Regions from separate parts of the Arthrobacter sp. sptzw32 genome, predicted to be linked through region 1. Evidence: predicted binding sites of a transcription regulator. Region 1 holds the regulator's gene; each other region holds the start of a gene.
The links. The regulator HrcA, encoded in region 1, represses chaperone genes, less so after heat shock. The targets are predictions, from matches to a motif close to TTNGCACTCGNNNNNNNCGAGTGCNAA.

Region 1 (4,487 bases):
GCCGCCAGGGCATCCAGGGCCGCCCCGAGCCGGTGCCCGGGGATCCTGCGGGCAAGGGTGACGTGCGGCGTCCAGGCATTCGGAAGGGTGTTTTCGTAGGCGCCGGTACACCGCTGATGCAGCCGGGCGTGAAGTTGGAGTAGATCCGCCGCCGGCACCACCAGGCGCGCCAGAACGTATTTGCCGGCCCCGGCAGGAAAGATCACCAGGCCTGAAAACCTGATACTGAACGGCAGCCCGCTCCACAGGTCATTGATGTCCGGCCCAACATCGGGCAGGTTGCCTGCGGCCAGTGTGATGTGTGGCCTGTTGCTGGGGGAGGTGTGCGAGGCGAGGCTCGGCAGGCCGGCTTCCGAGAGCGTGGCCCAATCAGTCCTGATGCAAGAATCCGTGGATTCCCCGAAGGTCAACTCGACGCTGCGCATTTCCCCATCATGCCTGACGGACGCAGATGCTATGGCTTTTACTCTGGCGCAGAGCCCGGTTGCGTTATTTGATCCAGCGCAGGTTGTACGGGTAGCGGTGCGGCTGGCCGCGGTTGACATGGATTCCGGCAGCCACCGAAAAGCAGGTCAGACCAATCCAGATCAGGGTGGCGATAACGGCAAAAATGTTGCCGATCACCGGCACGAAGACCAGGATGTTGGCAACCACTGCGGCGATGGTGGGCGGCAGGCTGAAGTTCAGCGCCTCCTTTGACTCCTGCGCAGTGAACGGGCCGCGGTCACGGAAGATCAGGTAGATCAGGAGCGAAGGAACGCAGCCCAAGATGCCGCCGAAGTGGGCCAGCGTGGCCCACTGGCGGTCTTCGCTGGCTGTCAGGGGCAGGGCATTCGCCGGAACGCCGTGGTACTCCGAACGGGCCTGGCCCATTGGGCTGTCCCTGTGATCGCGTGCATTTTCTGCCACAGTCTGTTCCTTCTGGAGTGCAATGGTGCTGACTAAGAATGCCATGCCTGCTGACGGTCCTGCGATCGGCAGGCACCGCAGTACCAAGAATACTGGGTGCAACGCCGATGCCCGACCCTATCCGCCTTCCGGCAGCGCGACAGCCCGTCCCGCGGCGGGCTCAGGGGACGGTGAGGAAATCGATGACTTCCTCCACCCTCCCCAGCAGCGACGCCTCCAGATCGGCGTAGCTGCGGACGGCGCCCAGCAGCTTCTGCCACCCGAGGCCGATGTCCTCTTTGGTCTCGTGAGGCCAGCCGAAGGCGGACAGGATGCCGGTTTTCCAGTCCTGCCCGCGCGGCACCACCGGCCATTTCTCGATTCCCAGCACAGCCGGGCGGATTGCCTGCCACACGTCAACGTAGGGGTGCCCCACAATCAGCACATTGCCTGCAGCGCCGGGAGAGGACATCACGGATTCGGCAATGCGCGACTCCTTTGAGTCGGGCACCAGGTGGTCCACGAGCACCCCCAGGCGCCTGGCCGGGCCCGGCTTGAAATCGGCCACAGCGGCAGCGAGGTCATCAATGCCGTGGAGGGGTTCGACGACGATGCCCTCCACCCGAAGGTCATCGCCCCACACCTTCTCGACGAGCTCGGCGTCGTGCTTTCCCTCCACCCAGATGCGGCTCGCCTTGGCAACCTGGGCCCGCTGCCCAGCCACCCGGACAGAACCCGACGCCGTCCTGCCGGCCGCTGCCCCGGAGCCGGCGGCCGGCCGCGGGGACGGGGGCATCAGCCGGATTGCCTGCCCTTCAAGGAGGAACCCGAAACCCAGCCGGAAGGACCGGGACTTGCCGCGGCGGTCTTCCAGGGCCACCACATGCATCCCACCCGATTTCTCTACCCGGGTTACCGCGCCCACCCAGCCGGACTGGACATCCTCCAGCACCATGCCCCGCTCCACAGGTACTTCAGGCAGTTGCGTCCGGGCAGGTGCGGACAGGTCCTGGGCTCCCCAGTTCTGGTAATGCATGGAATCACTCCGCCTCGTGCTGGATGGTGGCCCGGAATTTCGCCCCGGAGCGGTACCAATGCTAACAACGGGGCGAGTCATAATAGACTGTTAGCACTTGGGCATGTCGAGTGCTAACCCCTGGAGAGATACGGTGCGGGCAGAACGTCTGCCCTGAACCTGGATGGAGGTGGAGTGTGAGCGAGCCGCGCAAACTGGAAGTATTGCGGGCCATAGTGGAGGACTACGTCCACTCCCGTGAGCCCGTCGGGTCCAAGGCCCTGGTGGAGCGGCACCATCTCGGTGTCTCCAGCGCCACCATCCGCAACGACATGGCAGCGCTTGAGGACGAAGGACTGATCACCGCACCGCACACCAGCGCAGGCCGGATCCCCACCGACAAGGGCTATCGGCTCTTCGTCGACCAGATTTCCGCAGTAAAGCCTTTGTCCCAGGCTGAGCGGCGTGCCATCCAGTCACTGCTCGAAGGCGCGGACGACCTTGACGACGTGCTGGAACGCACCGTCCGGCTCCTGTCCCAGCTGACAAACCAGGTGGCGGTGGTCCAGTACCCACACCTCAACCGGGCACTGGTCCGCCACATCGAATTCGTTCTCCTTGCCCCGCGGAAGGTGCTGGTGGTACTGATCGCGGACAGCGGCAAGGTTGAACAGCGGGTCATCGACGTCGGGCAGGACCTCGCGGATGATGCCATCGCTGCTTTGCGCGGCCGCTTCCTCGGATCGCTCGCCGGAACTCCCCTGGCGCAGCTCGGGCAGTCCCTGCCCGCAGTGGTGTCCGGGGTTGCCCCCGGTCAACGCCAGGCAGCCCAGGCACTTGCGCACGGGCTGGAGGCCCTGGCCCACAGCAGCCGCGAAGACCGGATGGTGATGGCCGGCACAGCAAACCTTGCGCGGTCCAACGTTGACTTTCCGCTCAGCATCGGACCTGTGCTGGAGGCGCTCGAGGAGCAGGTGGTGATGCTGCGCCTGCTGAGCGAGATGGCGCAGGACCACCGCGGAGTTGCCGTGAGCATCGGGCGTGAAAACCCCTACGACGGCCTGGCGGAGGCATCCGTCGTGGCCACGGGCTACGGCCCGGACAGTGTCGCCAAAATCGGCGTGCTGGGTCCCACCAGGATGGATTACCCCACCACCATGGCGGCAGTGAGGGCTGTGGCCCGTTACCTGTCACGGATCCTGGGACCCTGACCGCAGTACAGCGCCTCAGGGCGCACAGCAGTGTATGCAGCACGACTGCAGGCAGAACAACAAGGAAGAGATACGAACTTTGAGCAGCCACTACGAAGTCCTTGGAGTCGCACCGGATGCCACCGGGGAAGAGATCAAGAAGGCCTACCGCAAGCTGGCCCGAACCCTTCACCCGGATGTGAATCCCGGTGAAGATGTTGCGGACCGCTTCAAGGCAGTAACCCACGCCTACGAGGTTCTCTCGGATCCCCAGAAGCGCCGGGTCTACGACACCACCGGCAACGAGAACGGCACGGACAACGGATTCGGCGGCGGGGCCTACGCGGGCCAGGGCTTCGCTTTCCAGGACATCTTCGACACCTTCTTCGGCGCCGGTGGCACCACGGGCCCTGCCTCAAGGGTCCGGCGCGGGCAGGATGCGCTCATCAGCGTCAGGATCGAGCTCCGCGACGCCGTATTTGGGGTCAACAAGAAGCTCGAAGTGGACACGGCAGTACTCTGCCCCACCTGTGAGGGCTCCTGCTGCCGGCCCGGAACCCATCCTGAGCGCTGCGATATCTGCGGCGGCAGCGGCCAGGTCCAGAGGGCTGTCCGCTCAATCCTGGGCCAGGTCATGACCGCCGCGCCCTGCGGCACCTGCGAAGGTTTTGGAACTGTTATCAAGGACCCCTGCAACGAGTGCAGCGGGCAGGGCCGGATCCGCAGCCGCCGTTCCCTGACCATCAAGGTTCCTGCCGGCGTCGCCACAGGGACACGCATCCAGCTGTCCGGCCAGGGCGAAGCCGGTCCCGCCGGCGGTCCTGCCGGTGACCTGTACGTGGAAATCCGCGTCAACAACGATGCCACCTATGTCCGGGAAGGCGATGACCTGCACGCCACCCTGAACATTCCCATGACGGCGGCTGCCCTGGGCACCGACGTAACCCTGGAAACCTTCGACGGGCCCCAGGAGATTGACGTGAAGGCCGGCACCCAGTCCGGCGAAATCATCACCCTGCGCGGACTGGGCGTCACCCATCTGCGCGGGTACGGCCGCGGCGACCTGAAGGTCCATCTCCAGGTGGAGACTCCCGCCAAGCTCGATGCGCAGCAGGAGGACCTGCTGCGGCAGTTGGCCAAACTTCGCGGCGAGCAGATCACCGATGGCAAACTTGCTGCCGGCGGCGGCATGTTCGCCAAGCTCCGGGACCGGCTCGGTAACCTGTAGCGGTGAGCAACCCCGTCTTTTTCACCGCGCCCGGGTCACTGGACCGGATGGTGCCGGCAGGGACTTTTGTCCTGGAAGGACCCGAGGCGCGGCACGCGGTCACCGTTAAGCGGCTGGCACCGGGTGAGCCGGTGGACATTGTGGACGGCGCCGGGACCCGGATGAA
Region 2 (4,487 bases), on a different contig from region 1:
CGATTTTCATCACCACCGGTTCAGAGCCCGTGGTCCGGTTCCGCAGCTCCTGCACCCACTTTGCCGGCTCCACATACAGCACGCGGGTGTCGTTGAAGGACGTCACGGCGGCGATCTTCGGGTAGGCCGCCGCGCGGACGTTCTCGTAGGGGGAGTACGACTTCATGTAGGCGTAAACCTCCGGGTCCGTGATGGGGTTGCCCCATTCCTCCCACTCAAGGGCGGACAGCGGCAGCTCCGGGTCCAGGATGGTGGTGAGGGCGTCCACGAACGGCACCTGGGCCACAATCGCGGCGTACTTCTCCGGGGCCATGTTGGCCACGGCCCCCATCAGCAGTCCGCCGGCCGAGCCACCCATGGCCGCGATCCGCGCCGGGTCCACCCAGCCCGAGTGCGCCAGCCAGTCCGTGGCAGCGACGAAATCGGTAAAGGTGTTTTTCTTGGCGAGCTTCTTTCCGTCCTCATACCAGTGCCGGCCCAGCTCGCCGCCGCCGCGGATGTGGGCGATCACAAACACCACGCCGCGGTCCAGCAGGGAGAGCCGGGCGATGCCGAAGCCGGGATCCATGCTCAATTCATAGGAGCCGTATCCGTACACCAGGCCGGCCGCCGTCGAATCCTGCTTGACCGCCTTGTGGCGCAGCACGGAGAGCGGGATCCGGGTGCCGTCCGCCGCCGTTGCCCATTCGCGGGTGGCCACGTAGTCCTTGCCGTCGTAGCCGCCCAGGACCGGGCTTTCCTTCCTTAGCAGCAGCTCACCCGCGGGCTGCCGGGGAGTGGGCAGCACAAAATCATAAACGCGCGAGGGCGTGAAGTAGGACGTGTAGCCGAGGCGGATTACCGGCGCCTCGTAGTCCGAGCCCCCGACTCCAGCGGTGTACAGCTCCTCATCAAAGGCGGGCTCAACGGCCGCTTCCTGGGCAGCCGTGCCCAGGCCTTCAAGCCCGATCACCTGCACGCGCTCGATGGTGTCTTTGCGGATGGATACGACCAGGTGTGTGGAAGTAACGCCTGCGCCGTTGACGCGGACGTCCCCGGAGTGTTCGACGACGGTGTCCCACCGCTGATCGGCGAGCGGCTTGTGAAGCTCTGCCCAGTCCGTCAGGGAGACCATGGAGTTGATGGCACCGCGGTTGTGGGTGAGCAGGATGCGTTCAGTCTTTAAGCCGTCCGGGCCCGGCAGCAGGAAGGGTTCGGCCTCGTACAGCACGCGCTCATCGCGGGAAATCACGGTGGTGAGTTCCTGGCTGGGATCATCGAAACGGAGCAGGCGCGTTTCGCTGTACTCGGAGCAGCCGATGCCCAGCACGAGGTAGCGCCGGTCCGCGGAGAGTTCGAAGCCCAGCCACATGGCGACGTCGTCCTCCTGGTAAACCACCACGTCCTCGCTGGCGGGCGTTCCCAGCGTGTGGGCCTTGACCTGGTACGGGCGCCAGGAATCGTCAACCACTGTGTAGAAGATGCGGGTGCCGTCGGGGGAGAAGGAGACGCCGTAGAACACGTTCTCGATGACGTCAGGCAGGAGTTCGCCGGTCCGGAGGTCCTTAATGTTCAGGGTGAAGCGTTCGTCGCCGGCATTGTCCACGGCATAGGCGTAGAGGTTGCCGTCGACGGTGACAGCTGTGCCGCCGACGGAAAAGAACGGCTTTCCTTCCGCTTCGACGTTGCCGTCCAGCAGGATTTTCTCGCCTGGAATCTCTACGCCGGGTTCCACCGCCGGGGGCGTCCAGTCATCCACCGGGTTGCCGCTGTTGCCGGCACGGACCCGGCACTGGATGCCGTATTCCTTGCCTTCCACCGAGCGGCTGAAGTACCACCAGCCGTCCTTCCGGTGCGGGACGGACAGGTCCGTCTCTTGCGTGCGGCCCTTGATTTCCTGGAAGATCGCTTCACGGAGCGGCTCCTGGTGCGCGGTGACCGCTTCCTGGTAGCTGTTCTCGGCCTTCAGGTGCTCCACTACCTCGGCAGAATCCTTATTCCGCAGCCACTCGTAGTTGTCCACGAACATGTCCCCATGGTGACGCCGCTGGAACGGAATCTTCCTGGCAACCGGGGGATTCGGGGCGGTGGCGGCGGTGCGGGCGGAATCCTGCAGCGGAGTCTGGGTCATGAGTTCAAATATATCCACCCGCCCTGACAATTAACCGGCCGTTCGCTACCGGACGAGAACCCTGGCGATATCATGCCTGGTTGGGTCGCTGAACCGAGCCAACCGGGACCATGGCCTGCCGGCGCACCCGGGAGGGGGCTGCCCTAGTGGGGCTCCGGAGGCAGGCGTATTCTGTTTCCGCTAAGGCAACATCCGCCCAGCGTGAGAGGGGAAGTTTATGACCATCCCGCCAGTGCACGAGCCCGAGCCGTTTCCGCCGGAGCCGGGCCCAAGCCCTGATCCTGCCCACCCCGGCCATCCTGGTCCGCCGCCGCCCAACCCATTCCCGGTGCCGGAGCCTCCCGGGCCGCTGCCGGTGCCGGATCCCGGGCCTGCACCGCTCCGCCCGGACCCCACCCGAAGCTGAACGGCAACCCGTCACGTGAAGGGGTCTTCACACGCTGCGAAGGCCCCTTTTTCGTGGCCGGGCGCCCGGTCAGGAGCAGGAAAAATTTTTCCCGGAACCACTTGCAGATCTTTTTGGCCAGTGCTAAAAAATCTATATCAGCCAATACAGATCGGCTGGTACAAAAACTATGTTGGACCGTCTCTCACGAGGAGGGAAGCCATGTTGATGCGAACCGATCCGTTCCGCGAGCTGGACAGGCTGGCCCAGCAGGTCCTCGGCACGGCAGCGCGTCCGGCAGCGATGCCCATGGACGCCTGGCGCGAAGGCCAGGACTTCGTAGTCGCCTTTGATCTGCCCGGTGTTGCAGCGGACTCAGTGGACCTTGATGTCGAACGGAATGTCCTGACGGTGCGGGCAGAACGCCCTGAACCTGTAGGCAAGGATACCGAGATGATCGCCTCCGAGCGGCCGCGCGGCGTGTTCAGCCGCCAGCTGATCCTTGGTGACACCCTGGACACCGACAACGTGAAGGCGTCCTACGACGCCGGCGTCCTTACCCTGCGGATTCCTGTCGCTGAGAAGGCCAAGCCGCGTAAAATTGAGATTGAGACGAAGGGGGCAAAGCAGGAAATTTCCGCCTAGTCCCCAGCAGGATCGGGATGTCGGGCAAAGACTGTTGACTGCCTTTTGGGCGGATAGCCATTCTGAGCACGCCACAGCGCTGGACGCGCACGGGCAGGGTAGGCCTGCACTTCCCGATACGGTGGCCCCCGGTTTCGGCCGGGGGTCGTCCCATGTCCGGGCTGGAACCGCCGTGGATGGCTTTAGGTGTTCAGCTCCAGCATCAGGGCGGGCAATTCGTCGGCCAGTTCGCGGGCCAGGAATCCCAGTGGGCCCAACCTGCTGGCGAGCCGGTCTGCTGCCGCGGCGTGAAGGTGGGTCCCCCAGCATGCCGCCTGCGCGCTGGTGGTTCCCCGGGCGCGCAGGCCCGTGATCGCCCCGGCCAGCACGTCCCCGCTCCCGGACGTTCCCAGGCCTCCGTACCCGGTAGTCATCTTCCAAAGTTCCGATTCCTCCGGTGCGTCCCCGCCGGAGGGTCGGCCGATGAAGCCCTGGCAGCTCACCACGGCCTGGAACTTGTCGGCGATCTCAGCAATATCTGCCGGCAGGTCCTCCACGTCGCGCTCCAGCAGGACAGCGGCTTCCTTCGGGTTCGGCGTGAGGATCAGCCGCCCCTTCCACGGATCCAGCCGGTCCGCCACCTTCACCAGGCCGCCGAGGGCGTAGGCATCAAGCACGACGGCGGGACCTCCGCCTGTGGTCCCCTCACCAGAGCCTGAATCACCGGAGCCGCCCGATTCCCGGTCCAGCAGTGCCCGCAGCAGCTCCTCGGCGAGGTCCGGATCGTCAAGCCCGGGGCCCACCAGGATCGCATCGGCGCGGTCGAGATAAGAAGAAATCCGGTCCAGGCCCTCACCTGTCAGCGACCCCTCGGCGGTTTCCGGAAGCCCCATCGCCCCGCACTCCGGGAGGGCCACGCCCAACTGCATTGCTACCGACTCGGCCACGGCGAGCGTGAGCTTTCCGGCGCCTGCCCGCAACGCAGCGGTACCTGCCAGGAGTGCCGCTCCGGGCGTGGCCCGGGCACCGCCGATCACCAGCACGGAGCCCCGCGAATACTTGTCCGCGCCCGGCGCCGGCAGCGGCCAGTCTCGCAGCAGGGACGGCGTCACCAGCGTGGGCGACGCGGTGCCGGTTCCGGCGGTGGCTACGGAATCACTTTGGGTGGACACTGGCGTCTCCTGCGTGTTCGGTCACTGTTACGCCCTGCTCGGTAAGGTGGTCCGCCACGTTGAAGCTTTCCAAGGTCCATGGCCCTTCGCCGGACGGCCGCACATAGCGGGTCAGGGAAGCGTTGAGGACGGATGTGCCGGCCGCAAGGTCCAGGATTTCCCGCTCGGTCATGCCCTCCAGCACGTAGCGGAACAG
Region 3 (4,487 bases), on a different contig from region 1:
CTGGTCGCTGACCTGGGGGACCGGCTGCGGGCACGTGGTGCGCGGGTCTGGCACCAGTATGACGGCGCCATCGACGTTGTGGCGGCAGCGGATCCATTGAGCACCATGGGCCGGGACGAGACCGACTTGCCGTGGCCGGTTGCCATCGAGTCCGACGGTACCGAGCAGTACCGCACCATGAGCGTGCGCGAACGGAGCCGGCTGCGGCCGCAACTCCTGGAGCGGCTGGGATGGCGGTACATGCCGCTGTGGACCATCGAGGTTTTCACTGATCCGTCAGCCTGTGCCGACCGGATTGCCGGCTACCTGGGACTTGAGCGGGTGGTGCTTCCCGGGCGGACGGCACCCTCAACAGGATTCCTTGACGACGATGTGGACCAGGCGCTGAATGGTATCGATGCCGGGGAACAGGCACGACCCCGGCCGCAGGACAAAGAATTGGACAGCAAGGAGGCGGTCTCCGTGGCCCCTGAAGAGAACAACAACGCAGCTGGGGACGCGCAGTCCGTCCCCGTTGACCCGGCTCCGGAAGAGGAACAGGATCAAGAGCAGGGCAAGGACCAGGTGCAGGGCGCGACGCAAGGCATTCTGCCGACGAAAGCCTCGGAAGATGACCCGAGGCGCTGGGGCGATGCCGACGACGATCACGATGCCTGGCTGAAGGAACAGAAGCCGCCGCACTGGGGCTGATGGACCGGGGCCGGCCACGCCTCCGCGGTGGCTAGGGCCCAACGAGGACGAAAAACAGCTTGCCCTGGGTGGAAGCGCCGGCCAGCCGTGCAGCCTGCTCGCCGCTGGCGGCCACCACGATGAGCCCGTCCGTCTCCGCCGTGCCCAGCCACTGCCCGCTCCCGCCGCCCTTGCCGGAGGTCCACAACACCGGCACAGCCGTAGCCAGGACTTCGGACGGTGCCTGCTGGTCGAAGCCGTTGCCCGCCGTCAGCACCACGTTCACCAGCTGGCCCGGCGACACGAGCTGGATGGACGACGGATCAGCCATGCGCAGCGGAACTGCTGCTGAGCCCGGCGGCGTGCCTGCCAAAAGCCCGGGACCCAGCAGCTGGGCGTCCGTCAGCAGCTGTCCTTTGCGCAGCGGAGCCGCCAGCTGCTTACCGGCCAACCCGCTCTCGTTGTCCAGGAAACCTGCGGCCATCATGGCCGGCGGCACCTGAACCCTTGCTAGATCTGCCGGTGCCATTGTTGAACCGGCGGGAAGATCCCTGGCAGCGGCCAGGGCAGTGACAGTGTGGACGGGCGCGGGGGTGAGCTGGTGGACGGTGATGGAAGCCGCTCCACACAGCAGCAACGCCGCAGCAAGCCGCCGGTTCCGGCTCAGCCACTTGCCGAACCAGGCCGCGCCCGACCTGCGGCCGGAGCTGACAGGACGCCGAGGGGTGCGCGGATGACGTGAGGCAGCGCGGCCGGGGCCAAGAAGGTTAAGAGGCATGCGCCTACGCTACGGCTGCGGGAATGACCGCAACAGGAGCGCGGCGCGCTATGTGGACAAGCCGGTCCGGCCGGCGTCGAATGGCCTCGCCTAGCTGGCTGCGGCCGCCGGAGCGGACGCGGCAGGCGCCGCAGCGGGAGCGGGCGTTGCAGCCGCGGGGGCCGGCGAGACCGTGCTTCCCTTCGAGTCCCGGGAATCAGTGCGGTAGAAGCCGGAGCCCTTGAACACAACACCCACGCTGTTGAACTTCTTGCGCAGCGTCCCCTGGCATTCGGGGCACGAGGTCAGCGTGCTGTCCGAAAACGACTGGACGATATCGAAGGCATGGCCGCAATCCTTGCAGGCGTACGCATACGTTGGCACTGGTGCTCCTCCTCTTGGGCAAACGAGAGGTCCCGTGCTGCGCGGTCATACCGTTAGCAGTCGCAGGGCCTGAGTGCTAATTCTATCATCTCCGCAACAACGCGCTGCGGGACCTAGTGGTGCCCGTTGAGCTGCCGGAACCCGGAAGGTGCCAGGACGGCAGGGACGGGGCGGTCGAACTCCTCCTCCGGGATTTCACCGACGGGGAGCAATTCTTCGTCATAGATAACGGCCGCGAGCGGAATATCCTTCCCCGCTGTTGCCAGATGCCCCAGAAACTTGTCGTAGTACCCCCCGCCTTGCCCAACCCGGTTGCCGGCAAGGTCGACGGCGGTGGCCGGGATGAAAAGGGCGGCGGCGGTTCCTGCCACATCGGGTCCGTGCCGGTCGCCGATCGGTTCCAGGATGGGCGCGTACCGGCTTTGCTCAAAACCGGCGTCCGGGTTCCAGAAGACCCACGCCAGTTCCCGCCCGGGTTCGCACACCGGGAGCAGGACCCGGTGGCCGTTGGTGTGGAGTGCGTCGATCAACGGAAGGGTGGGCGGTTCCACGCCGACCCCAAAGTAAACGCAGAACGTGGCAGGAGCTCCACCGGCCAGTGAGGCGGCCCAATCCACGCCATGGCGGGCGATTCCTGTCCCTGCGGCTTCCAATTGCTGCGGGGTCAAGGCTGCCCGCCGCAGACGGTGTGCGGTACGGATCCTGGTCTTGGTTGCCTTCGCATCCTCAAGCACGCTGTACTCCTCCATCGCTCGCCGTTCGGCGGTAGGTCTGTGCCGCAGGGGCTGCCCCCGGCCGTTCAATGATTACTGAATGCTTGACGCTGACGTTAGATTAGTCGGGTGACTACCAGTAACCCGAGAGTTCGCAAAGCCGTTATCCCCGCTGCCGGACTCGGCACCAGGTTCCTGCCTGCCACCAAGGCCATGCCCAAGGAAATGCTTCCGGTCGTGGACAAGCCTGCCATCCAGTACGTCGTTGAGGAAGCCGTGAACGTGGGCCTGAACGATGTCCTGATGATTACCGGGCGGAACAAGCGGGCCCTGGAAGACCACTTTGACAGGGTGCCGGCGCTCGAATCCACCCTGGAGGACAAGGGCGACACGGCGAAGCTTGCGTCCATCCAGGCCGCCAGCAACCTCGGCGACATCCACTACGTCCGCCAGGGCGACCCGAACGGCCTGGGCCATGCCGTGCTGCGTGCAAGGCAGCACGTGGGCAACGAAGCCTTCGCCGTCCTCCTGGGCGACGACCTCATCGACGCCCGCGACGAACTCCTCAGCACCATGATCGAGGTGCAGGCGAAAACGGGAGGGTCCGTCATCGCGCTCATCGAGGTGGACCCGTCCCAGATCAGCGCCTACGGCTGTGCCGATATTGCAGAGATCGACGGCGAGGGCTTTGTCCGCGTCAACCGCCTCGTGGAGAAACCCTCCGCCGAGGAAGCCCCTTCCAACCTTGCAGTCATTGGCCGCTACGTGCTGCACCCCGCCGTCTTTGACGTCCTCGAACGCACCGGACCTGGCCGTGGCGGCGAAATCCAGCTCACTGATGCCCTGCAGGAGCTCGCGTCCGGCGACGGCGAGGGGCAAGGCGTCTACGGCGTTGTCTTCCGGGGACGCCGCTACGATACGGGCGACAAGCTGAGCTACCTCAAGGCCTGCGTCCAGCTCGCCATCGACAGCGAAGACCTCGGTCCGGGCCTGCGGGAGTGGCTGCCGGGCTTCACCGCCGGCCTGTCCAAGTAGCACCGTGCGGCCCGGCCCCATCTGGCCCGTGACCCTGGAGTGCGGCGACCTGGTCCTGAGGCCCATCAGGTACCGCGACAAAAAGGAGTGGACGGAAGTCCGGGCCCGGAACAGTGAATGGCTGGCGCCATGGGAAGCTTCCAACCCGGACCCGGCCGGAGGCCTCCCTGATTACCGGCAAATGGTCCGTTCGCTGAACTCGCAGGCGGCCCAGTCGACGGCCCTTCCCTTTGTCATCACGGAGAGGGGTCCCGCCAGCAGGAACCCTGCGATCGTGGGTCAGTTGACTGTTTCCTCAATAGTCTGGGGATCGGCCATGATGGCGACACTCGGGTACTGGGTGGACCAGTCGCGGGCGGGGCGGGGGATAGCGCCCACTTCCGTGGCCCTGGTGACCGACCACTGCTTCCGCGCCCTGGGGCTGCACCGAATGGAAATCAACATCCGGCCGGAGAACGGTCCCAGCCTGCGGGTAGTTGAGAAGCTTGGTTTCCGGGATGAGGGTTACCGGCCGCGCTATTTGCACATCAACGGCCAGTGGGCGGACCACCGGTCTTTTGCCTTGACCTCAGAGGAAGTTCCGGAGGGATTGCTGCACCGCTGGCTTGCCTCCAGGCCGTCATAAATCCAATGATTTGTCGGCCGCTCCACGACACACCGCGGCCAATGCGGCTGCAGCTGACATGATGCTCATACGGTTTTGAGTGTGGACTTCCCCCTTAGCAGCTCAGTGATCCTTGTGGTTGCCGTTGTGCTCTGGATTGTATGGGTTGCCCCTTACGTCCTCCAGAACCGCCGGCACCAGTTCCAAACCGCCGGCGACTTCCTGGCAGATGCCCCCGCCGATGAAATACCGGACCCGCGAGCCGGGCTGGTTTTGAAGGTCGCCGCCCAGCAGGAGAAAGCCATGGACACCAGGAAGAGCACCG

Region 2: AC5RVN_RS15360 (Hsp20/alpha crystallin family protein) is a predicted target of HrcA. The motif match lies at 2,617-2,643, and genes of this name have one in related genera.
Region 3: AC5RVN_RS01330 (FmdB family zinc ribbon protein) is a predicted target of HrcA. The motif match lies at 1,864-1,890, and genes of this name have one in related genera.

The regions. Positions count from the first base shown of each region.
Region 1 covers NZ_JBNHEZ010000002.1:188,661-193,147, forward strand. Annotated here, with positions in the region: gene AC5RVN_RS04395 (2'-5' RNA ligase family protein) at 1-425, opposite strand, end outside; gene AC5RVN_RS04400 (DUF4870 domain-containing protein) at 490-909, opposite strand; gene AC5RVN_RS04405 (DUF3097 domain-containing protein) at 1,070-1,924, opposite strand; gene hrcA (heat-inducible transcriptional repressor HrcA) at 2,101-3,114, shown strand; gene dnaJ (molecular chaperone DnaJ) at 3,194-4,321, shown strand; gene AC5RVN_RS04420 (16S rRNA (uracil(1498)-N(3))-methyltransferase) at 4,324-4,487, shown strand, end outside.
Region 2 covers NZ_JBNHEZ010000008.1:86,184-90,670, forward strand. Annotated here, with positions in the region: gene AC5RVN_RS15355 (S9 family peptidase) at 1-2,110, opposite strand, end outside; gene AC5RVN_RS15360 (Hsp20/alpha crystallin family protein) at 2,718-3,140, shown strand; gene AC5RVN_RS15365 (NAD(P)H-hydrate dehydratase) at 3,323-4,291, opposite strand; gene AC5RVN_RS15370 (histidine phosphatase family protein) at 4,275-4,487, opposite strand, start outside.
Region 3 covers NZ_JBNHEZ010000001.1:276,668-281,154, forward strand. Annotated here, with positions in the region: gene AC5RVN_RS01320 (AAA family ATPase) at 1-690, shown strand, start outside; gene cpaB (Flp pilus assembly protein CpaB) at 722-1,447, opposite strand; gene AC5RVN_RS01330 (FmdB family zinc ribbon protein) at 1,538-1,810, opposite strand; gene AC5RVN_RS01335 (5-formyltetrahydrofolate cyclo-ligase) at 1,924-2,544, opposite strand; gene galU (UTP--glucose-1-phosphate uridylyltransferase GalU) at 2,653-3,558, shown strand; gene AC5RVN_RS01345 (GNAT family N-acetyltransferase) at 3,563-4,183, shown strand; gene AC5RVN_RS01350 (hypothetical protein) at 4,265-4,487, shown strand, end outside.